DNA from 3 places in the Pseudomonas sp. JE3303 genome. Region 3 is predicted to be linked to each of the others. Evidence: riboswitches for the same ligand, from Rfam matches in the RefSeq annotation. Region 3 holds a riboswitch; each other region holds the start of a gene.
The links. A riboswitch is a leader RNA that binds a small molecule or an ion and turns the genes downstream of it on or off. The one in region 3 is predicted to bind cobalamin.
Positions count from the first base shown of each region.

Region 1: it holds a riboswitch for cobalamin, as region 3 does, so the genes downstream of both, cobO (cob(I)yrinic acid a,c-diamide adenosyltransferase) here and AC0ZZU_RS15575 (ABC transporter substrate-binding protein) in region 3, are expected to answer to the same signal.
Region 2: it holds a riboswitch for cobalamin, as region 3 does, so the genes downstream of both, AC0ZZU_RS00655 (CbtB domain-containing protein) here and AC0ZZU_RS15575 (ABC transporter substrate-binding protein) in region 3, are expected to answer to the same signal.

Region 1 is NZ_JBWGIF010000017.1:21,841-29,305, reverse strand. It holds gene AC0ZZU_RS22020 (C40 family peptidase) at 1-474, shown strand, start outside; gene AC0ZZU_RS22015 (PQQ-dependent sugar dehydrogenase) at 489-1,802, opposite strand; cobalamin riboswitch at 1,928-2,148, shown strand; gene cobO (cob(I)yrinic acid a,c-diamide adenosyltransferase) at 2,291-2,902, shown strand; gene AC0ZZU_RS22005 (cobyrinate a,c-diamide synthase) at 2,899-4,194, shown strand; gene bluB (5,6-dimethylbenzimidazole synthase) at 4,191-4,841, shown strand; gene cbiB (adenosylcobinamide-phosphate synthase CbiB) at 4,838-5,746, shown strand; gene cobD (threonine-phosphate decarboxylase CobD) at 5,739-6,731, shown strand; gene AC0ZZU_RS21985 (cobyric acid synthase) at 6,728-7,465, shown strand, end outside.
Region 2 is NZ_JBWGIF010000001.1:127,893-135,357, forward strand. It holds gene AC0ZZU_RS00640 (DeoR/GlpR family DNA-binding transcription regulator) at 1-45, shown strand, start outside; gene glmS (glutamine--fructose-6-phosphate transaminase (isomerizing)) at 58-1,893, shown strand; gene AC0ZZU_RS00650 (CbtA family protein) at 2,137-2,898, opposite strand; gene AC0ZZU_RS00655 (CbtB domain-containing protein) at 2,913-3,131, opposite strand; cobalamin riboswitch at 3,168-3,293, opposite strand; gene AC0ZZU_RS00660 (histidine phosphatase family protein) at 3,308-3,856, shown strand; gene AC0ZZU_RS00665 (DUF3597 domain-containing protein) at 3,958-4,374, opposite strand; gene AC0ZZU_RS00670 (DUF2382 domain-containing protein) at 4,449-5,816, opposite strand; gene cfaB (C17 cyclopropane fatty acid synthase CfaB) at 6,006-7,190, shown strand; gene cls (cardiolipin synthase) at 7,192-7,465, opposite strand, start outside.
Region 3 is NZ_JBWGIF010000010.1:81,413-88,877, reverse strand. It holds gene AC0ZZU_RS15600 (flavin reductase family protein) at 1-98, shown strand, start outside; gene AC0ZZU_RS15595 (MFS transporter) at 170-1,462, shown strand; gene AC0ZZU_RS15590 (enoyl-CoA hydratase-related protein) at 1,459-2,205, shown strand; gene AC0ZZU_RS15585 (outer membrane beta-barrel protein) at 2,241-2,984, opposite strand; gene AC0ZZU_RS15580 (acetyltransferase domain-containing protein) at 3,168-4,334, shown strand; cobalamin riboswitch at 4,366-4,562, shown strand; gene AC0ZZU_RS15575 (ABC transporter substrate-binding protein) at 4,699-5,712, shown strand; gene AC0ZZU_RS15570 (FecCD family ABC transporter permease) at 5,709-6,725, shown strand; gene AC0ZZU_RS15565 (ABC transporter ATP-binding protein) at 6,722-7,465, shown strand, end outside.

The sequences.
Region 1 (7,465 bases), on a different contig from region 3:
AGTCATGCCCCCGCGCCGGCTCCCGTGGCCCCACGGGTGGTCATGTACAGCCAACCCTCGTTCTCCCCAGTGGCCGAAGACGTGCTGTTCAGAGCCATCGGCCTGGTGGGCACGCCCTATCGGTGGGGAGGCAACACGCCTGATTCCGGATTTGATTGCAGCGGCCTGATCGGCTACGTGTACCGCGATGCCGCAGGCATCAGCCTGCCACGCACCACCCGCGAGATGATCAGCGTTCGCGCGCCGGATATCGACATTCAGGCACTGCAGTCTGGCGACCTGGTGTTCTTTGCGACCAACGGCGGGTCGCAGGTCAGTCATGCCGGAATCTACGTAGGAGAAGGGCGCTTCGTGCACGCCCCGTCGACCGGCGGGACGGTGCGACTGGATTACCTGTCCAACAGCTACTGGCACAAGGCGTATCTGCAGGCGAAGAGAATCATTCCTTCCGGCAACCTGGCGACCAATCCCTGACGCCAGAAGCCTGGTCACTTCGCCTTGGTCACCCGCCAGATCACATTTCCTACATCATCGGCGACCAGCACGCCGCCTTGTTGGTCGGTGACCACGCCAACCGGCCGGCCCATGGCTTTCTCGTCATCGTTCAGGAACCCGCTCAGCAGATCCACCGGCTTGCCCGAGGGCTTCCCGTCCGCCCCGAACGGCACGAATACCACTTTGTAGCCACTGTGCGGATCGCGGTTCCAGGAGCCGTGCTGGCCGATGAACGCACCCCGCCCGAATGGCGCGGGCAGCACGCCGTCCTTGGCGAACGCCAGTCCGAGCGAGGCGGTGTGCGGGCCGACGGCGTAATCGGGGACCAGGGCCTTGGCGACCATGTCCGGCGCCTGTGGCTTGACCCGCACGTCGACGTGCTGCCCGTAGTAGCTGTATGGCCACCCGTAGAAGCCGCCCTCCTTGACCGAAGTGATGTAGTCGGGCACCAGATCGCTGCCAATCTCGTCACGCTCGTTCACCGCCGTCCATAACGCGCCTGTGGTCGGCTCCCAGTCCAGGCCATTGGGATTGCGCAGACCTGAAGCAAAAATCCGGTGCTGGCCGGTGGCGCGGTCGACTTCCCAGATGGCGGCTCGGCCTTGCTCCTGCTCAAGGCCGTTTTCCCCCACATTGCTGTTGGAGCCGACGGTAACGTAGAGCTTCTTGCCGTCGCGGCTGGCGATGACGTTCTTGGTCCAGTGATGGTTGAGCATGCCGCCCGGCAGGTCGACCACCTTGGCGGGATTCTGGACTTGCGTGGTGCCAGGCGGGTAGTGGAAGCGCAGCAGGCGATCGGTGTCGGCTACGTAGAAGTCTGTTCCGACGAGGGCCATGCCAAAGGGTGAGTTGAGTCCATCGATAAAGGTGGTACGCACTTCGGCGACGCCGTCATGGTCGGCGTCGCGCAGCAGGGTGATGCGGTTGGCACTGGGCACGCCTGCGCCTGCGCGCTTCATCACTTTCTTCATTATCCAGCCGCGCACGCCCTTGTCGTCATCGGGCTTGGGCGGGGCGTTGGTCTCGGCCACCAGCACGTCACCGTTGGGCAGTACATAGAGCCAGCGCGGATGATCGAGGTTGCCCGCGAAGGCCGTCACCTGGGTGCCGGGCGCCGCTTGGGGCTTGACGCCTTGTGGCCAGCCCACCGCGGGTGCGATGTTGACGGTGGGCATGAGGGTCTCGTTCGGCTCGGGCAGGTTTGGCGAGGGGCCGAAGCCTTCGTCCAGCTTCAGCCGGGCGGTCTCGCCGCAACCGCCCAGGCCGGTGGCCAGGGCCAGCACTATCGCTACGCGTATCCTGTCCATGTTCGAGATCCTCGCAAGGTGGTCATCAAGTATTCAGAGCCATACCCCGCAAACTAGGTTCAGTGCCCCCGGTCCAGTGGCAGATCGTCCCGGGTTTGATTGACGCTCCGAGTGCAACCCTCTAACCTTCGCGGCGTGTTTCAGGTGCTCTGCGGGCGAAGGCTCGGCAGGGTGAAACTGGGAAGCCGGTGAGCGCAGACAAGGCGCGATTCCGGCGCTGCCCCCGCAACGGTAAGCGAGTGAACGCCGCGCATGGCCACTGGGTTTGACTACCCGGGAAGGCGCGTGGCACAAGGCCCCGAGCCTGCTCGCAAGTCCGGAGACCGGCCTGTTACAGCCAACGGCATCACGGAGGGTGATGCGCGGAGCACCGTGGCCAGCGCCGCGGCCCTGCGCGTTTTCCGTATGCCTGCCTATTTATCTGTCGTCGCCTGGTGCCTGCCAGCGCGCGCCCGAGCGCGGCGCCCGACAGTCTGCGGAGAACTTTCATGAGCGAATCCACCGAGCGTGACGAACGCCACCTGGCGCGCATGCAGCGCAAGAAGGCCGTGATCGACGAGCGTATCGCCAGCGCCCCTAATGAATGCGGCCTGCTGCTGGTGCTGACGGGCAACGGCAAGGGCAAGAGCAGCTCGGCCTTCGGCATGCTCGCCCGCGCCATGGGTCACGGCATGCAGTGCGGCGTGGTGCAGTTCATCAAGGGCCGCAACAGCACCGGCGAAGAGTTGTTCTATCGCCGCTTCCCTGAACAGGTGCGGTATCACGTGATGGGCGAGGGCTTTACCTGGGAAACCCAGGACCGCCAGCGCGATATCGCCGCCGCGGAAGCAGCCTGGGCCGTGTCGCGGCAGATGCTGCAAGACCCTGCGATCGGCTTCGTTGTGCTCGACGAGCTCAATATTGCGCTCAAGCATGGCTATCTCGACCTCGACCAGGTCCTTGGCGACCTGCAGGCCCGCCCGCCGATGCAGCATGTGATCGTCACCGGCCGCGGCGCCAAGCCCGAACTGATCGACCTGGCCGACACCGTTACCGAGATGGGCGTCGTCAAGCATGCCTTCCAGGCCGGCATCCGCGCGCAAAAGGGTGTCGAACTGTGAGCCAAGCCCGGCACTGCCCGGCGGTTCTGATCGCGGCACCGGCTTCAGGCCAGGGCAAGACCACGGTCACCGCTGCATTGGCACGCCTGCATCGAAACCTCGGCCGCAAGGTGCGGGTGTTCAAGTGCGGGCCGGATTTTCTCGATCCGATGATTCTCGAGCGTGCCAGCGGTGCGCCGGTGTACCAGCTCGACATGTGGATGATCGGCGAGCAGGAGAGCCGCCGACTGCTGTGGGAAGCGGCACTGGATGCCGACCTGATCCTGATCGAAGGAGTCATGGGGCTGTTCGATGGCACTCCTTCGAGCGCGGATCTGGCGCGGCACTTTGGCGTGCCGGTGCTGGCGGTGATCGACGGCACGGCCATGGCCCAGACCTTCGGCGCCCTGGCCCTGGGTCTGGCGCGCTATCAGGCCGACCTGCCGTTCGCGGGTGTCCTGGCGAACCGCGTCGGCACGCTGCGCCACGCGCAATTGCTCGAAGGGAGCCTGACCGAAGGGCTGCGTTGGTATGGCGGGCTGTCGCGGGGGAGCGACATCGAGCTGCCGAGCCGGCATCTCGGCTTGGTCCAGGCGAGCGAATTGAATGATCTGGACGCGCGTCTCGATGCCGCCGCCCAGGCCTTGGGCGAGAGCTGCGATGCCGCCTTGCCGCCGCCTGTCCGCTTCGCCGAGCCGGATCCTGTCGCGGTCGAGCCGTTTCTGGCCGGCGTGCGCATCGGCGTGGCCCGTGACGAAGCCTTTGCCTTCCTGTACGGCGCCAATCTCGACCTGCTGCAGGCCATGGGTGCCGAGCTGGTGTTCTTCTCGCCTGTGCATGACGCGCATCTGCCTGACGTCGACAGCCTTTATCTGCCCGGCGGTTATCCCGAGCTGCACCATCAGGTCCTGTCCGGCAATGGCCCGATGCTGCACGCCATCCGTGCGCACCACGCGCAAGGCAAGCCACTGCTCGCCGAATGCGGCGGGATGCTGTACCTGCTCGATTCCCTGACCGACGTGACGGGTGAACGAGCCGAGCTGCTTGGCCTGCTTGCAGGGGACGCCGTGATGCAGAAACGGCTGGCGGCGTTGGCCCTCCAGGACGTTGCATTGCCGGAGGGCAACCTGCGCGGACATACCTACCATCATTCGCTGACCAGCACCGAGCTGGAACCGATCGCCCGTGGGCACAGCCCGAATGGTGGACGTGGCGCCGAGGCGGTCTATCGCTGCGGCCGGCTGACGGCGTCCTACGTGCACTTCTATTTTCCGTCCAACCCACCTGCGGCGGCGGCGCTGTTGCGGCCATGAGCGAGCAGGCCTTCAACGACGCCGAGCGTGCAGCGGTCTACCGCGCCATTGGCGAGCGGCGCGACATGCGTCATTTCACCGGGGGCGAGGTCGCTCCCGAGCTGCTGGCCAGACTGCTGGGCGCGGCGCACCAGGCGCCCAGCGTCGGGCTGATGCAGCCCTGGCGTTTCATCCGCATCAGCGACCGGGCCCTGCGTGGGCAGATCCAGGCGCTGGTCGAGGAGGAACGGGTGCGCACGGCGCACGCGCTGGGCGAGCGTTCCGATGAGTTCATGCAGCTCAAGGTCGAGGGTATTGGCGACTGCGCCGAGGTGCTGGTGGCAGCCTTGATGGACCAGCGCGAAGCGCACATCTTTGGCCGCAGGACCTTGCCGGAGATGGACCTCGCATCGCTGTCGTGCGCGATCCAGAACCTCTGGCTGGCGGCGCGTGCCGAAGGCCTGGGCATGGGCTGGGTGTCGCTGTTCGAGCCTCAGGCACTGGCGGCGCTGCTGGGCATGCCGGCAGGCGCCAAGCCGCTGGCGGTATTGTGCCTGGGCCCGGTCGAGGCATTCTACCCGGCGCCGATGCTGGTGCTCGAAGGGTGGGCGCAGGAGCGGCCGCTGAGCGAGATGCTGTTTGAAAACCACTGGGGGAACAAGCAATGAGCGTGGCCTTGCTGACCGTGGCCGGGGTGGCCATGGATGCGCTGCTGGGCGAACCGCAGCGGCGACATCCGCTGGTGGCGTTCGGACGCCTGGCGTCGCGCCTGGAGCAGCGCCTGAACGCCGGTGGCCGAGGCTGGCGCAGCCATGGCGTCAGCGCCTGGTTCCTGGCCGTGGTGCCGCTTACGCTGGTCGCGATGATCCTTTCGTGGCTGCCTTATGTTGGCTGGCTGGTCGAGGTTCTTGCACTGTATTGCGCGCTGGGAATGCGCAGCCTTGGCGAACATGTGCTGCCAGTGGCCGAGGCCTTGCGCCGGGGTGATCTTGACCAGGCACGCCAGCGCGTGGGGTACCTGGTGAGCCGCGAAACCCGCGAGCTCGACGAGCCTGCCGTGGCGCGCGCGGCCACTGAATCAGTGCTGGAAAACGGCAGCGATGCGGTGTTCGCCGCGTTGTTCTGGTTTGCCGTGGCCGGTGCCCCCGGGGTGGTGCTGTATCGCCTGAGCAACACCCTCGATGCCATGTGGGGTTACCGCAACGAGCGCTTCGAGCGCTTTGGCTGGGCCGCGGCGCGCATCGATGACCTGCTCAACTATATTCCGGCCAGGCTGGTGGCGCTGACCTACGCCTCGCTGGGCAAGACCCGCCTGGCCCTGTCCTGCTGGCGTCGCCAGGCCCCACTGTGGGACAGCCCGAATGCAGGCCCCGTCATGGCCGCAGGCGCTGGCGCGCTGGGCGTCGAGCTCGGCGGACCGGCGGTCTATCACGGTGAGTTGCACGAGCGCGCGCGCCTGGGTGAGGGCCCGATGGCCGATGCCGACGCCATCGAGCGAGGCTGGCAACTGGTGCGCAAAGGCGTGTGGTTGTGGTTGTTGCTGATCTGCCTGGGAGCGCAGTGGAATGCTTGAGCACGGTGGACGCTTGCTGCGCGCAGTGCAGCACTACGGCATCGCCCGGGACCGCTGGCTGGACCTCTCCAGCGGCATCGCCCCGTGGCCGTATCCGATTCCTGAAATCCCCCCGCAGGCCTGGGCACGCCTGCCCGAAACCGACGACGGCCTGGAGCAGGCCGCGCGTCATTATTACGGTGTGCGCCAGATCCTTCCGGTGGCCGGTTCCCAGGCCGCGATCCAGGCCTTGCCCCAGCTGCGCGAGCGCAGCGTAGTGGGCGTGCTTGCGCCGTGCTATGCCGAGCACGCCGAAGCCTGGCAGCGTGCCGGGCACGAGGTGCGCGAGCTCGACGAGGATACGCTGGAGCCTGCGCTCGACGACCTGGACGTGCTGGTGCTGGTCAACCCCAACAACCCTACCGGCCGGGTGGTCTCGGGCGAGCGCCTGCTGGCCTGGCACGCTCGCCTGGCCGCGCGTGGCGGCTGGCTGCTGGTCGACGAAGCCTTCATGGACAACACTCCCGGGCGAAGCATCGCGACCCATGCCGAGCGGCCCGGCCTGATCGTGCTGCGTTCATTCGGCAAGTTCTTCGGCCTGGCCGGTGTGCGCCTGGGCTTCGTGCTGGCCGAGCACGCGCTGCTCGAACGCCTGGCCGAGCTGCTCGGACCCTGGACCATCAGCGGACCGACGCGAGTGCTCGGGCAGGCCTGCCTGCGCGATGAGACTTCCCATCAGGTCCAGATCAGCCGATGCGCCCTCGCCAGCGAGCGCCTTGCAGCGCTGCTGGGCAGCGCCGGCCTGAGTCCGGCCGGCGGCTGCGACCTGTTCCAGTACGTGCGCACCGAGCGCGCGTCTCAGTTGCACGATTTTCTTGCCCGACGCGGCATCCTCGTGCGTCTGTTCAGCACTCCGGCAGCCCTGCGCTTCGGTCTGCCTGAGCACGACGCCGACCTGGAGCGCCTGCGCCAGGCCCTGAACGACTACCGCAAGGAGCCCGCATGACCACCCTGATGGTGCAAGGCACTACCTCCGATGCCGGCAAGAGTACCCTCGTGACCGCGCTATGCCGCTGGCTGCTGCGCCAAGGCATTGCCGTCGTGCCTTTCAAGCCGCAGAACATGGCGCTCAACAGCGCCGTCACCGCCGACGGCGGCGAGATCGGCCGCGCCCAGGCGGTGCAGGCCCAAGCCTGCCGGCTGGCGCCGCATACAGACATGAACCCGGTGCTGCTCAAGCCCAACAGCGATACCGGCGCCCAGGTCATCGTCCATGGCCGCGCGGTCACCTGCATGAATGCCGTGGCCTACCACGACTACAAGTCCATCGCCATGCAGGCCGTGCTGGCATCCCACCAGCGCCTGAGCGGACAGTATCCCGTGGTGGTGGTCGAAGGCGCAGGCTCCCCGGCCGAGATCAACCTGCGGGCTGGCGACATCGCCAACATGGGCTTTGCCGAGGCGGTCGACTGCCCGGTGATACTGGTGGCCGACATCAACCGTGGTGGGGTTTTCGCCCATCTGGTCGGTACCCTCGAACTGCTGTCGCCGAGCGAACAGGCGCGGGTCAAAGGCTTCGTCATCAATCGCTTCCGGGGTGACATCGCCTTGCTGCAGCCAGGCCTGGACTGGCTTGAAGCGCGCACCGGCAAGCCGGTACTGGGCGTGTTGCCCTATGTCACCGACCTGCACCTGGAAGCGGAGGATGGCATTGATCAGCGCCAGGGCGCGAAGCACGAG
Region 2 (7,465 bases), on a different contig from region 3:
ATTCAAGCCCGCGGCATCAACCTGATCTGTGCCGCTATCAGCTAGGAGCAACATCATATGTGTGGAATCGTTGGTGCCGTCGCCGAGCGCAACATCACAAGCATCCTGATCGAAGGCCTGAAGCGCCTGGAGTATCGGGGTTATGACAGTGCTGGCCTGGCTGTCTTCAGCCAGCAAGGCGAGCTGGAACGCCGCCGCCGTATCGGCAAGGTCAGCGAGCTGGAAGCGGCCGTTGCCGCCGATCCCCTGACAGGCCAGCTGGGCATCGCCCACACTCGTTGGGCCACCCACGGCGCACCGAGCGAACATAACGCCCACCCGCATTTCTCCGGTCACCAGGTCGCCGTTGTGCACAACGGTATCATCGAGAACCATGAAGCCTTGCGCCATGAGCTCAAGGACCTGGGCTACGTGTTCAGCTCCGAGACCGATACCGAGGTCATCGTTCACCTGCTGCACCACACTCTCAAGTCCGTACCTGACCTGACCGAGGCCCTCAAGGCAGCGGTCAAGCAGCTGCACGGTGCCTACGGCCTGGCTGTCATCAACCTGGAACAGCCAGATCGCCTGGTCGCCGCCCGCAGCGGCAGCCCGCTGGTAATCGGCCTAGGTCACGGCGAGAACTTCCTGGCCTCTGACCAGTTGGCGCTGCGCCAGGTCACCGACCGCTTCATGTACCTGGAGGAGGGCGACATCGCCGAGATCCGCCGTGACCAGGTCACCATCTGGGACCAGGCCGGCCAACTCGTCCAGCGCGAAACCGTGCAGTACCACGAAGGTGCCGAAGCGGCCGACAAGGGCGCCTACCGTCACTTCATGCTCAAGGAAATCCACGAGCAGCCTGCGGTCGTCCAGCGCACCCTGGAAGGGCGCCTCGGCAAGGACCACGTGCTCGTCCAGGCCTTCGGCCCGCAAGCCGCCGAGTTGTTCGCCAAGGTGCGCAACGTGCAGATCGTCGCCTGCGGCACCAGCTACCACGCGGGCATGGTCGCCCGTTACTGGCTCGAAAGCCTGGCTGGCATTCCTTGCCAAGTCGAAGTAGCCAGCGAATTCCGCTACCGCAAGGTGGTCGTGCAGCCTGACACCCTGTTCGTCTCCATCTCCCAGTCCGGCGAAACCGCCGATACCTTGGCTGCATTGCGCAACGCCAAGGAGCTGGGCTTCCTCGGCAGCCTGGCGATCTGCAACGTTGGCATCAGCTCGCTGGTGCGTGAATCCGACCTGACCTTGCTGACCCTGGCCGGCCCGGAGATCGGTGTCGCCTCGACCAAGGCCTTTACGACCCAGCTGGTGTCTCTGATGCTGCTCACCCTGGCCCTCGGCCAGGTCCGTGGCACTCTCGAAGCGGGCGTCGAAGCCGAGCTGGTTGAAGAACTGCGCCGTCTGCCTACCCGCCTGGGTGAAGCGCTGGCCATGGACACCACGGTCGAGAAGACCGCCGAGCTGTTCGCCGACAAGCACCACACCCTGTTCCTGGGCCGTGGCGCCCAGTTCCCGGTGGCCATGGAGGGCGCTCTCAAGCTCAAGGAGATCTCCTACATCCACGCCGAAGCCTATCCGGCCGGCGAGCTCAAGCATGGTCCGCTGGCGCTGGTCGACAACGACATGCCGGTGGTGACCGTCGCGCCAAACAACGAGCTGCTGGAAAAGCTCAAGTCGAACCTGCAGGAAGTCCGTGCGCGTGGTGGCCAGCTGGTAGTGTTTGCCGATGAGCAGGCCGGTCTGTCCAACGGCGAGGGCACCTACGTCATCGAGGTCCCGCACATAATCGACGCCTTGGCGCCGATCCTGTACACGATTCCGCTGCAGCTACTGTCGTACTACGTCGCCGTGCTGAAGGGGACCGATGTGGACCAGCCGCGTAACCTGGCGAAGTCTGTGACGGTGGAGTAAGTCTCGGGGCAGCTGGAAGCGCGCTTTGGATTTCGACAATGAAGTCGGTACAGGCACACTGAAAACGGTCACCGGTGGGAGCCGATAGCGGCTCCCTACCTCGTCCTCCATTGCGGATCAGCGGCTACGGGTACCAACCCGAGGGCATTTTGCCGTGTCGAAGCATGTCTGGGTGAACCTGAATGAAAAAGGCGCCTGATGTTTCCATCAGGCGCCCTTCGTTTCTCCTTGGAAACTATGTAGTCAAGATTGCAGCCTGGCGTTGTGAAGGTTGCGAGGCGTCAGTACCGGGCCTTGGGCCAGCAAGCCGAACGCCAGGCCGAGGACTGTCCATAGCACCACGTGGATGCCAACCGAGGCGACACGGAAGTTCCACAGTAATGAGGCTGAGAACCCGGTTGGTACCTCGTTGATCGCCGGGAACAGCTTGCCGGCCACCGCCATGATCACCCCATAGAGCACGATGGCAAACATGGCTGCGCTCCAGCCGCCGTGACGGGCCAGCAGTTTGCGGAACAGGTTGATCGCCACCACAAGCGCGGAGATCGACACAATCATCATCAGGAAGAACAGCTTGGTGCGCTGGCGGATTGTTTCAGGATCACCCACGGCCGGCGGGTTGGCGGGATACTTGAGCCCTGGCACCAGAAACACACTGATGAATGCCAGCACCGCGAGGATCGCTGCCAACCCCCGTGGACCGACTTTCAAGCCGCCCATGCGTCCCATGGCAAACGCGAAGACCAGGGCGAAGATGCCTCCTATGGACACGCTGTAAATCACCACACCCGTGAATAGCCCTACGGTGCTCTGTACTTCGCGGCTGACCAGCTCTTCTTCCACGTCCGAGGTGCCGTCGCCATGATGATGGCTGTGGCCCATGCCTTCCTCGAACGCAATGGCTTGTTCCACCGAAGGTTCGCCGAACACTTTGGCAAAACCAAAGGCGAGGATGCCCGCCAACAGCCCGGCAAGCATGCCGCGCAGCAGGAGTTTTCCTATCATGTCACGCTCCTCGGTCAGTGGCAGGGGAAGCCCAGCAGGTGGCGGCCGTCATGCACGAACTCGTGCACATGGGTACCCGAGATCAGCGCAGTTGCGCCTTGTTCGGCACCGACGAAGTAGAGGGCCAGCAGCAGAAGCAGACCGGCGAAGATCGCCCATGGCAGGATCTCGCTGAGTGGAAGTGAGGGCAGCGACAGATCGCTTTCAGGGGTAGTGACAACGGTGGTGGACATGCGAAGCTCCTGGAGAATGACGCGTTCGGTCAGGATATTGTGATTGTTGACGAAACTGGGGGTCTGGCTCTCGATTGTCGATTACAGTGGCGCGACCGCGCCGGGCTTTCACCGGCTTCCCCATTCGTAAGAAAATGATACACCTAGTCGGCACTTCCGCTCACCAAGAGTCACCCATGAAGGCTACTCATCTCACGCTGATCAGCCATGCACCCACCGAAGCGCAGCGGTTGGGCCGGTTCCATGTCGATGCTGATGGAGTGCTCGGCTGTGCGGTCAAGTCCCTTTTATTCGAGAACGATACACATCTGCTGGCCGGCCCAGAGTTGCGTACTACCCAGACGGCGAGCATGCTGGGGCAGTGTCATACCGTTGAGGCTGCTTTGCGCGATTGCGATTTTGGTCGGTGGGACGGCCTGTCGCTGAAGGCGCTGCAGCGAGAGGAGCCGGTGCTTTTGGAGGAGTGGCTGACCAATCCTCACGCCGCACCCCATGGGGGTGAGTCAATTGCTGACGTTTGCCGGCGCGTTGCCCTCTGGCTGGACAGCTTTACCGAATCAGGGCACTGGCGGGCGGTGACACACCCGATGATTGTTCGTGCGGCGATGATGCATGTACTGCAAAGCCCATTAGCAGCATTCCGTCACATCGACGTTCAACCTCTGTCGCAGCTGCATCTCGCGCGATACGGTATGTGGCGAGTCAAACTGACAAGCATTGACTGAATGGCATGCCATTCCCGCTACGGACCGATGAAAAACGCCCCGCAGTTTGCGGGGCGTTTTCTATTCTGCGAGGTGCTTGAGACGCTCAAGCACGCTCAACTTCAGTCGAGCAGATCCTGCGGCACCTGCCCACCGTTCTGGGAAAGCTTGGTCAGAACCGCTTTATGCAGCCAGATGTTCATGGCGGCAGAGTCTTCGGTCGAGCCGGTGTAGTTGAGCTCTTTCGCCAGCTCTTTACGATTGGCCAGGCTGCTGTCGATATTCAACAGCTTCAGAAGATCCACGATCGAAGTTTTCCAGTTCAGCTTCTCCGCGCTTTGCGCCGCCAGACCGTCGAGCTTCGCACTGACATCCACTGGCGCAGCCGCAGTTTGCGTGGCCGCTGGCGCCGACGCGGGAGCAGCAGGGGAGGCGGGCGCTGTCCCAGCAGCGGTTGGCGCACCGGCCGGAGTTTGTGTGTCAGCCTTGGCGTGGTTGCCGATGCCGAGTTTGCTCAAGATGGTTCCGAAAAGACTCATGGGATGTTCCTCAAATTATCGGTTATGAACGGCCGCTTGCGTCATACGGTGACGCGGGCCCATTGGCTTTGCGATTAACGATTTCTCAGCGGATCGTTAGGGTTTTTAACGAGGGTCTCATGGTGCGTCACCGACCCAGGTTCGTTTTGCACATCGACATCGGTGCGGCGCACGGTGTCACGCACCGTTTCCTTGTGATCCGAAGACTGCTTGCCCACAGTCACTTCTTCGACCACGCGTGCCGACTTCTCGACCACGACTTCTTCAGCGGTTTCCTGGATCTCGATCGACCCTTCCTTGAAGCTGTTCAGCTCGCCTGGGGTAGCTGCACGATCCACCGGGCGGCGCTCGATGTGTGCATGTTCTTCGTGCAGATTGACGGTCTCTTCCACGGGGCGTTCGCTGATGCGTGACACAACTCGAACGCGACCGGTGTTCAGCTCGCGTTTGCCCACGCGCAGGTTTTCCTCGATCACGGGAATGGCGGTACGCCCGGTCAGGTCATCCGTCCGGCGATCCACTACCTCAGCGCGATCGGCACCCAGGTGGGTCCCCGCAACATGCATCGAACCCGTCTCCTCATTACCCCAGGCGGCAACGCGTTCGTCGATATCGATCGCACCGTTTCGCTCGAGGATCTCTTCGACGAGCTCTGCCTGCACTTCGGTCGCGGCAGTCACCGTCAACACCGCAGCGCCCCGGCGATACGCTTCAGGATAGGCAGTGGCGTAGCGGTGAGGCTTGTCACTGTCATCGTCATCGCTGCCAAAGAGGGAGCCGAAGAAGTGGCTGACCTTGTGCATGAACGAGTCATCGTGCGGCTCGGTGCGCACGGCAGCGCCGGCGCCCGATGCATGCAACTCGGACGATGACAGTTGAATATCGCTTTCCAGTACGCGCTGAGCCAGCAGCTGTGTCTTCGCGGTTTGTGCTTCAGCCAGGGTGTCGAATGCTGCAACCAGTGTATGAGTCATGGGTATCTCTCTCTCGTTGCTAAGGGGAAAAGGTTGGTCGTTAAGATCAGGAGTGTCCTCGGTTCGGTCAGCGGCACGTACTTCAAGGTGCTTCAGCACTACCGATTCAGACCGCAGTGTGACTACCTGAGCAGAAGGCGCTTCCTCCACATGTTGCCGAATATGCAGCTCTTCCTTGAGAACCAGACGCTTCTCAACGACAAGGATTTCTTCAAGGACAGGAATTATGGTGAGGCCATTTTCAGTTCGGACCTGAGGCGGGTTCGAAGCGTCCACCTCGGTACCGATTGGCACTCTTTCAACGGATGCGCTGTGAGTCCGCAGACTCTCGGACACCACATAGTCCTGAGAGTGAACCTGCTTTTCGACAGTGGTCACGCCTGTCGTGACAGTACGCTTCACGACAGTCGCGACTTCTTCCAGGACGGGTATGGGTTCGTCGCCAGGAGGGGTGTTGAAGTTGTCCATAAACCGCTCGTTACCTTTGATGAATCTCGGCTGCTATTAAGCTGAGTGGCACGCAAGCGGATCAGTTCCAACGAATTTCGGCTGCCCTGCGCAGCGGGCATGTGACATAGCCCGTCGACTCGCCCGGAAAGCTTTCCGGGATGGGCTACCATTCCTGCATACGTCCGAGATCGATGGGAGGGTTCATTGATGCTTGCGCAACTTCCCCCTGCGTTGCAAAGCTTGCAACTGCCACTGCGTCTGAAGCTATGGGATGGCAATCACATCGACCTCGGTCCTAGCCCGCAGGTGACAATCCTGATCAAGGAGCCGCAGCTCATTCATCAGCTGACACATCCAAGCCTTAACGAGCTGGGTGCTGCCTTCGTCGAGGGCAAGCTTGAGCTCGAAGGCAGCATCAGCGAAGTCATCCGCGTCTGCGATGAACTCAGCGAAGCGCTGCTCAAGGGTGAAGCCGATTCGAATCCGGAGCGCAAGGCCCACGACAAGCAGACTGACGCTGAGGCCATTTCCTATCACTACGACCTCTCCAACGAGTTCTACCAACTGTGGCTGGACCAGGACATGGCTTATTCCTGTGCCTACTTCAAGGAACCCGACAACACCCTCGATGATGCGCAGCAAGACAAGTTTGACCACCTGTGCCGCAAGCTGCGCTTGCAGGGCGGGGAGTACCTGCTGGACGTGGGCTGCGGCTGGGGCGGGCTGGCGCGTTTTGCCGCGCGTGAGTATGGCGCCAGGGTGTTTGGCATCACGCTTAGCAAGGAACAGCTCAAGCTCGCACGCCAGCGAGTCGAAGATGAAGAACTGACCGGCCAGGTCGAGCTGCAGATTCTTGATTACCGGGACTTGCCGCAAGATGGCCGCTTCGACAAGGTCGTCAGCGTGGGCATGGTCGAGCACGTTGGGCATGCCAACCTGGCGCTCTACTGCCAGCGCCTGTTTGGCGCCGTGCGCGAAGGTGGCCTGGTGATGAACCACGGCATCACCGCCAGGCATGTGGATGGCCGGCCGGTAGGGCGGGGAGCGGGGGCGTTCATTGGCCGCTATGTCTTCCCCCACGGCGAGCTGCCTCATCTGTCGATGATCGACGCGCAATTGTGCGAGGCGGGTCTGGAGGTGGTCGATGTCGAGAGCCTGCGGCTGCATTACGCCAAGACTCTGAATCTCTGGAGCGAGCGATTGGAAAACCAGCTGCACAAGGCAGCCGGGTTGGTTCCGGACAGGGCCCTACGCATCTGGCGTCTGTATCTCGCAGGCTGCGCCTACGCCTTCAGCAAAGGCTGGATCAACCTGCATCAGATCCTGGCCGTCAAAACCTACGCCGATGGGCATCACGACCTGCCCTGGACTCGCGAGGACCTGTACCGCTAGTTCAGAGTATCGGAGAAATCAGCCGGGCAACACGCATGCCCAGCTGCTGCAGGCGGTGAGTATCACGGGTGTCTTCGTGGGTTATTTCCCTGGACTGGTTGAAATCATGCAGGAGCATGGCTTCGACCTGATCGGCAAAAACTCGGTCGACGGTCAGCAGCATGATTTCGAAGTTGAGCCGGAACGACCGGTTATCCAGGTTGGCACTGCCGATCGCGCTGACTTCATCATCGATCAGCACCACCTTCTGATGCACAAAGCCGGGACCATAGCGG
Region 3 (7,465 bases):
AGCTGGACGCGGCCGATGCACAGGCGCTGAAGGTGCTGCTCAAGCGCCTGATCATGGTCAGTGATCCCGGCCTGCCGGACTTGTGGGCGCCACGTTGAACGCCGGAGCACCTGGGCTGCCGCCAGCCCGCGCCGGCTGGCGCAGCCATGGATTGCTGCTGTTGCTGGCCATGGCGTTCGCCGACAATTTCGTCGGCCGGCAGATCCTGGCGGTGATGATCGATCCGATCAAGGCCGAGTTCGGCGTCGGCGACACCGCCATGGGGCTGATCTCCGGCCTGGCGTTCGCCGCCGTGTATGCCGTGCTGGGCCTGCCCGCCGGACGCTTGGTGGACCGCGTGCCGCGCACCCGCCTGCTGGCGCTGTCATGCCTGCTATGGGCGCTGGCGACCATGGCCTGCGGCCTGGCGGGCGGCTTCATCGCCCTCGCGGTCGCGAGGATGCTGGTGGCGGTCAGTGAGGCGCCGACCACCTCGGCGTCGTTGTCGCTGATCGCCGACCTGTATCCGCCGCAGCGGCGCTCATTCGCCATCAGCTGCTTTACGGCGGCGCCGACCTTTTCCTCGATCATCGGCCTGAGCCTGGGCGCCTGGGTGGTCGAGCACTTTGGCTGGCGCAGCGCTTTCTTTGCGCTGGGCGTGCCGGCGCTGCTGTTCAGCGCGCTGCTGGCCCTGGCCCGCGACCCACTGCGCGGCCGCTGGGATGTGCCCAGCGCCGCACCGGCCGCGCCGCTGCTGGGGTTGAGCACTGAAGCGCGCAAGCTGTGGGCCCTGCCGGCCTATCGCTGCCTGATCCTGGCGGGCGGGCTGACCACCCTGAGCTCCTATGCCATCGGCATGTGGAACACCAGTTTTCTGATCCGCTCCCACGACTTGTCACTGCAGCACGCGGGCATGCTGGCCGGGGTGATCTGCGGCGTTGCCGCGGGCATCGGCGGGCTGTTCGCTGGCTGGCTGAACGACCGGCTGAGCCCGCGCAGCGCGCATTGGCAGGTCATCATTCCCGTGCTGGGCAATCTCACCGCGCTGCTCGCCCTGGTCATCTACCTGCTGTGGCCTGCGGGCATCGTGGCCCATGTCGCTGGCGTGCCGGTGCCCGAGGCCATGCTCTGGTGCGCGCTGTACAGTTTTTTCGTGGTGTGGTGGGTGGCGCCGTCCTTCAACCTCGTCACTCAACTGGTTCCTTCCAGCCGCCGCGGCACGGCGATGGCGCTGCAGACCATCGTCAGCACCTTGCTGGGTGTCGGGATCGGCCCGCTGCTGACCGGCGCGTTCAGTGACGCGCTGACGCCGCTGCTGGGCGAACAAGCGCTGCGCCATGCCCTGCTGCTGGTCAGCCTGCCGCTGCTCGGGTCGGTAGCCCTGCTGCTGCGCACGGCGGTGCATGCAAGCCCCACTCACTACGGGCGTACCATGACGCCCGTGTTCCCCGCGCAGGTTCCGGAAGAAAAAGGTAGCTCATGAACGACGTGCTTCGCACAGTGCACGATGGCGTACTGACCCTCACGCTCAACCGTCCTTCCAGGCTCAATGCAGTGGACGAGCAGATGTACGCGCAACTGGCAGACTGGATACAGGCGGCGGCTCATGACCCGTTGGTCGCCGTGGTGCTTGTCACAGGCGGTCCGAAGTGCTTTACCGCGGGCAACGATCTCGCTGACTTGCGCATGCGTCCCGTGCAATGCCTGGACGCGCCGCTGTTCCGCCTGATGGCGGCGGTGACCGCGCTGGACAAACCCTTGATCGCCGCCGTCTGCGGCCCGGCGATCGGCATCGGGGCCACGCTGCTGCTGCACTGCGACCAGGTCTTCGTCAACCGCGCCGCCTGTCTGCAGATGCCCTTCGTGGCGCTTGGCCTGTGTCCGGAATTCGGCTCGAGCCTGTTGCTTGCACGCCGCATTGGCCAGGTGCGAGCTGCCCGAATGCTGCTGTGCAACGAGCGGATCAGTGCAGAACAAGCCCTCGACTGGGGGCTGGCCAATGAGCTGCATGAAGACGCCGACGCCTGCCTGGACGCAGCGCGGCACATGGCCCTGCGGCTCAAGGAGCTGCCACAGCACGCGCTGAGGCTGAGCAAACGGTTGATCAAGGAGGGCTGCCAGGCCGAGCTGGCGGCGGCGATGCTGCGCGAAGGGCAGTGCCTGATCGAACAGCTGCAAGGCAGTGAGGCGAAAGCAGCGCTGGGGGTATCGAAAGTACCGGCATGACTGCAGGCGCGGACCGTGCCGCGCCTGCAGTCTGATCAGAACGCCAGACCGACCTTGAAGCCGTATTCGTCACGCTTGAGCTTGGTGTTGTCCGCCACATCGGAGTCTTCGTCGAGCTTGTACTCGGTACGGGTGTAGTAGACACCGGCGTGAATCGGCATGCCTTTCTGGTTCATCAGCAGGCTGACTTCGGCGTACGGGTTGGTGCGGTCCTTGAGATCGACGCTGTCGCTGCCGAAATCATCGACTTTCAGTCGGGCGCGGCCGTCGATGGTGTGACGGGCGCCCACTTCGACACGCAGGGTCGAGTTGTCGAACTGGTGGTTGTAGCCCACTGCTGCTTTCGCAAATGGCGACTTGGCGGTCAAGCGGGTGTCGAGGTCGTTGATCTCAGGCTCGTAGCGCGTCCACGAGTAGCCGCCACCCACGGTCAGGTCGACGAAGTTGCGCGCGTCCAGCGCAGCACGGAAACCGACATCCAGATCAGCCTGGGCTTCCTTGAGCTTGTTGTCGTCCTTTTCGCCGTACTTGGCTTCGGCACCGACCTGGTAGATCAGGCCTGATTCGGCGGTCATCTTGTTGCCGAAGGTGGCGAACACACCGCCCTGGCCCAGATCGTCCTTGTCGGAGTCGCTCCCGCCCTCGAACTTGAATTCGCTGTAGCTGCCCTGCAGGCCCAGCGTGAAGATCGGATCGGTCGGCGGCGCGGCAAAAGCGCTCAGCGGTGCGCCCGCCAGGGCCAGGATGCAGGTGTTGCGCAGCAGGTTGCGAGTAGCCATTCGCAGGTATCTCCATGATAGAAAGTGGCAGTCAAATGCAAACGGTTCGAAACACGGCCTTTGAAAAAGTTCTGAAAAGAATGTGAAAAAATCGTTTTTTCGCGTCGGACCTTTCGCAGGCAAATGAAATAGTTATAAGATAACGTTTCATTTGACGCCAACCCCTTGCCTGCGATCCCCTCCATGACAAGCGCCTCCGCCACCCCTACCCTGGTTACCCAGCGCCTGCAGAGCATCGACGCCCTGCGCGGGCTGGTGATCCTGTTCATGCTCCTGGACCACGTTCGAGAAACCTTCTTCCTGCACCGTCAGGTCAGCGATCCAATGGTGATCGACACCACCGACCCGACGCTGTTCTTCAGCCGCACCCTGGCGCACCTCTGCGCGCCGGTGTTCGTGCTGCTGACCGGGCTGTCGGCCTATCTCTATGGTGAAAAGCATCAGGGCCGCAGCGATGTCTCGGCCTTCCTGTTCAAGCGCGGCCTGTTCCTGGTACTGCTCGAATTCACCCTGGTCAACTTCGCCTGGACCTTCCAGCTGCCGCCCAACGTGATCTACATGCAGGTGATCTGGGCGATCGGCGTCAGCATGATCGCCCTCGCCGGCCTGGTCTGGCTGCCGCGTGCCTGGCTGCTGGCGATCGGCGTGGCAATCGTCGCTGGCCACAACCTGCTCGACGGGCTGCACTTCGAGCCGGGGTCGGCCATGCACGTGCCCTGGGCGATCCTGCATGACCGTGGCTGGCTGGACGTGTCCGACAGTCTGCGCCTGCGCACGTCCTACCCGGTGTTGCCGTGGATCGGCGTGATCAGCCTGGGTTACGTGCTCGGCCCCTGGTTCACCCGCGCCAGCCCGCCCGCCGAGCGACAGCACCGGCTACTGCTGCTCGGGGCCAGCGCCCTGGTCTGCTTTGTCGCCTTGCGCATGGTCAATGGCTATGGCGAGGCGCCGTGGTCGGGTTACCCGAGCGCGATGCAGACCCTGATGAGCTTCTTCAATATCACCAAGTATCCGCCGTCGTTGCTGTTCCTGACACTGACGCTGGGCACCGGCCTGTTGCTGCTGCGCGCGTTCGAGCGCGCCGGGCCAGCCCGCTGGGTCACGGCCCTGGCCGTGTTTGGCGCAGCGCCGATGTTCTTCTACCTGCTGCACCTGTACGTGCTCAAGCTGATGTACCTGGCCAGCGTTGCCTTGTTCGGCCTCGACCAGGGCGACTATTTCGGCTTTGATGGCATCGGCGGCGTGTGGTTGGTGGCGGTGCTGCTGAGCGTCGCGCTGTATCTGCCGGTGCGCGGGTTCGCGCGGCTCAAGGCGCGCCGACCCGACATCGCCTGGCTCAAGTACTTCTGAGCCCAGGCCATTCCCTTCCGGAGGGCGGATGGTCTACCATGCCGCCGCCGGTTTCCACACGGAACTAACAGGGAATCCCCGGCCCGCCATGCGCGGGCCAAACGGAACTGCCCCCGCAACTGTAAGTGCCGAGCCCGCTCCATCGATGCCACTGGGTTGATCCCCGGGAAGGCCGGAGCCGGGCCGTGACGCACCAGTCAGGAGACCTGCCGGCAAACAATCACCAACCGGCGGGGTGTCCGGGATGGCCATCTTCACTGTGCGCGGCTCGCCCGCGCCCGGTACTGCCCTGCCTGCGCGCAGGGTGGGCGATGCCTGTCCGTGCGTACCCTCCGTGTACTGTCCGATAGGAGATCGACCCATCATGCTGCCCAGTTTCGTCACCCTGCTCGCCGGCCTCGGCCTGAGCGGCCTTGCCCAGGCTGCCGCCACCCACTACCCGCTGACGGTCGACAACTGCGGCATGCCGCAGACCTTCGAGCACGCTCCCGAGCGCGCGGTGACCATCGGCCAGGCCGGCACCGAGATGCTCTACGCCCTGGGCCTGGGCGACAAGCTGGTCGGCACCTCGCTGTGGTTCAACAATGTGCTCCCCGAGTACCAGGCGCTGAACGCCAAGGTCGAGCGCCTGGCCGACAACGACCCAAGCTTCGAGTCGGTGATCGGCAAGCGCCCGCAACTGCTGGCCGTGCAGTTCGAGTGGATGGTCGGCGCCCAGGGCGTGGTCGGCACCCGCGAGCAGTTCCATGAGCTGAAGATTCCTACCTACCTGCTGCCGTCGGACTGCGAAGGCAAGGACAACCTGGTCGGCGCCGACGGCACCCGCCTGCAGCCGTTCCAGGTCGACAGCATCTACAAGAGTGTCAGCCAGCTGGCCGCGATCTTCGACGTGCAGGAACGAGGCGCCGCACTCAATACCGACCTCAAGAGCCGCCTGGATACTGCCAAGGCACGCCTGGCCGGCAAGGACCTGAGCGATACGTCCGCGCTGTTCTGGTTCTCCAGTGCCGACCTGGACATCGACCCGTACGTCGCGGGCCGCAAAGGCGTCGCCGACTACATGCTGCAAACCCTGGGCGTGCGCAACGTGGTCGAGTCCAACGAGGAATGGCCGACGGTTGGCTGGGAGACCTTGGCCAAGGCCAACCCGACCTGGTTGATCATCGCCCGCATGGACCGTCGCCGCTTCCCGGCCGACGACTTCGAGAAGAAGCTCGAATTTCTGCGCAACGACCCTGTGACCAAGAACATGGAAGCGGTGAAGCACAACCGCATCGTGGTGCTCGACGCCGACGCCATGCAGGCCGGCATTCGCCTGTTCCGCGGCCTGGACGCCCTGTCCCAGGCCTTCGCTTCCGGTAAAGCGCCACAACCATGATGCGTCTGCTGCCCCTTTACGCCCTGGCACTGGCCGCGCTCATCGCGGCCTTGCTCGCCGGTGTCGCCATCGGCGAAGCCAATGTGTCGCCGACGGTGGTCTACCAGGTACTGGCCAACCAGCTCTGGAATGCCGGCTACACGGTCGACCCCATTGACCAGGGCATCGTCTGGAACTACCGCCTGACCCGCACCCTGGTCGCGGCCGCCTGCGGCTCGGGCCTGGCGACCTGCGGAGTGATCCTGCAGGCGCTGCTGCGCAACCCGCTCGCCGAACCCTACTTGCTCGGCCTGTCGGCGGGCGCTTCGACCGGCGCGGTGATGGTCGCCTTGCTCGGCTTCGGCGCTGGCGCGCTGAGCCTGTCAGGCGGCGCCTTCATCGGCGCGCTGGCGGCGTTCGCGCTGGTATTGCTGCTGGCCCGTGCCAGCGGCCCAAGCAGCAACAACGCCCAGGTGATTCTTGCAGGGATCGCCGGCTCGCAGCTGTTCAACGCCCTCACCGCGTTCCTGATCACCAAGTCGGCCAGTGCCGAACAGGCGCGCGGCATTCTGTTCTGGCTGCTCGGCAACCTCAGCGGCGTGCGCTGGCCTTCGGTCTGGCTGGCCGTGCCGGTGGCCGTGATTGGCCTGCTGGTATGCCTGTGGCATCGGCGCGCGCTCGATGCCTTTACCTTCGGCGCCGACTCCGCCGCATCGCTGGGCATCCCGGTGCGCCGGGTGCAATTGCTGCTGATCACGTGCGCGGCACTGGTGACTGCGGTGATGGTATCGATCGTCGGCGCCATCGGCTTTGTCGGACTGGTCATTCCCCATGCCTTGCGCCTGCTGCTTGGCGGCAGCCACAGCCGACTGCTGCCGGCCAGTGCGCTGGGCGGCGCGCTGTTCCTGATTGCCGCGGACGTACTGTCGCGCACCCTGATCCCGGGCCAGGTGATCCCGGTCGGCGTGGTCACCGCGCTGATCGGCGCCCCCGTGTTCGCGCTGATCCTGATCAGCCGCAGGAGTCAACGATGAATGCCATGACCCCGCCCCTGCAGGCCGCCCTGCTCAGTTGCCAGGGCCTGGGCTTTCGCGTGCGCGACACCCAGCTGCTGTATGACATCAACCTGGCAGTGAATCCCCGCGAAACCCTGGGCATCGTCGGTCCCAACGGCTCCGGCAAATCGACCCTGCTCAAGCTGCTTGCCGGCCTGCGCACGCCCAGCAGCGGCCGCGTGCAGCTGCTCGCGCAGCCCTTGGCGCGCCAACCCCGGCGCCAGGTCGCCCAGACCCTCGCCCTGGTCGAGCAGCAAGCCGACACCAACGATGCCATCAGTGTGTTCGACGCCGTGGCCCTCGGCCGCACGCCGTGGCTGTCGGCTCTGTCGCCGTTCTCGGCCGAAGACACCGGCATCGTCGACCAGGCCCTGGCCGACGTCGACGCCCTTCACCTGCGCCAGCGTACCTGGAGCAGCCTGTCCGGCGGCGAGCGCCAGCGCGTGCACATCGCCCGTGCCCTGGCCCAGCGGCCGCAATTGCTGTTGCTCGACGAACCCACCAACCACCTGGACATCCAGCACCAGCTGAGCATCCTGCAGCGTGTGCAAGCGCTTCCGGTGACGACCCTGATCGCCCTGCACGACCTCAACCAGGCGCTCACCTGCGACCGCCTCGCCGTGCTCGACCGAGGCCGCCTGGTCGCCCTCGGCAAGCCGCTGGAGGTGCTTACCCCCGAGCGCCTGCTGAGCACGTTTGGCGTACACGCCCACTACCTG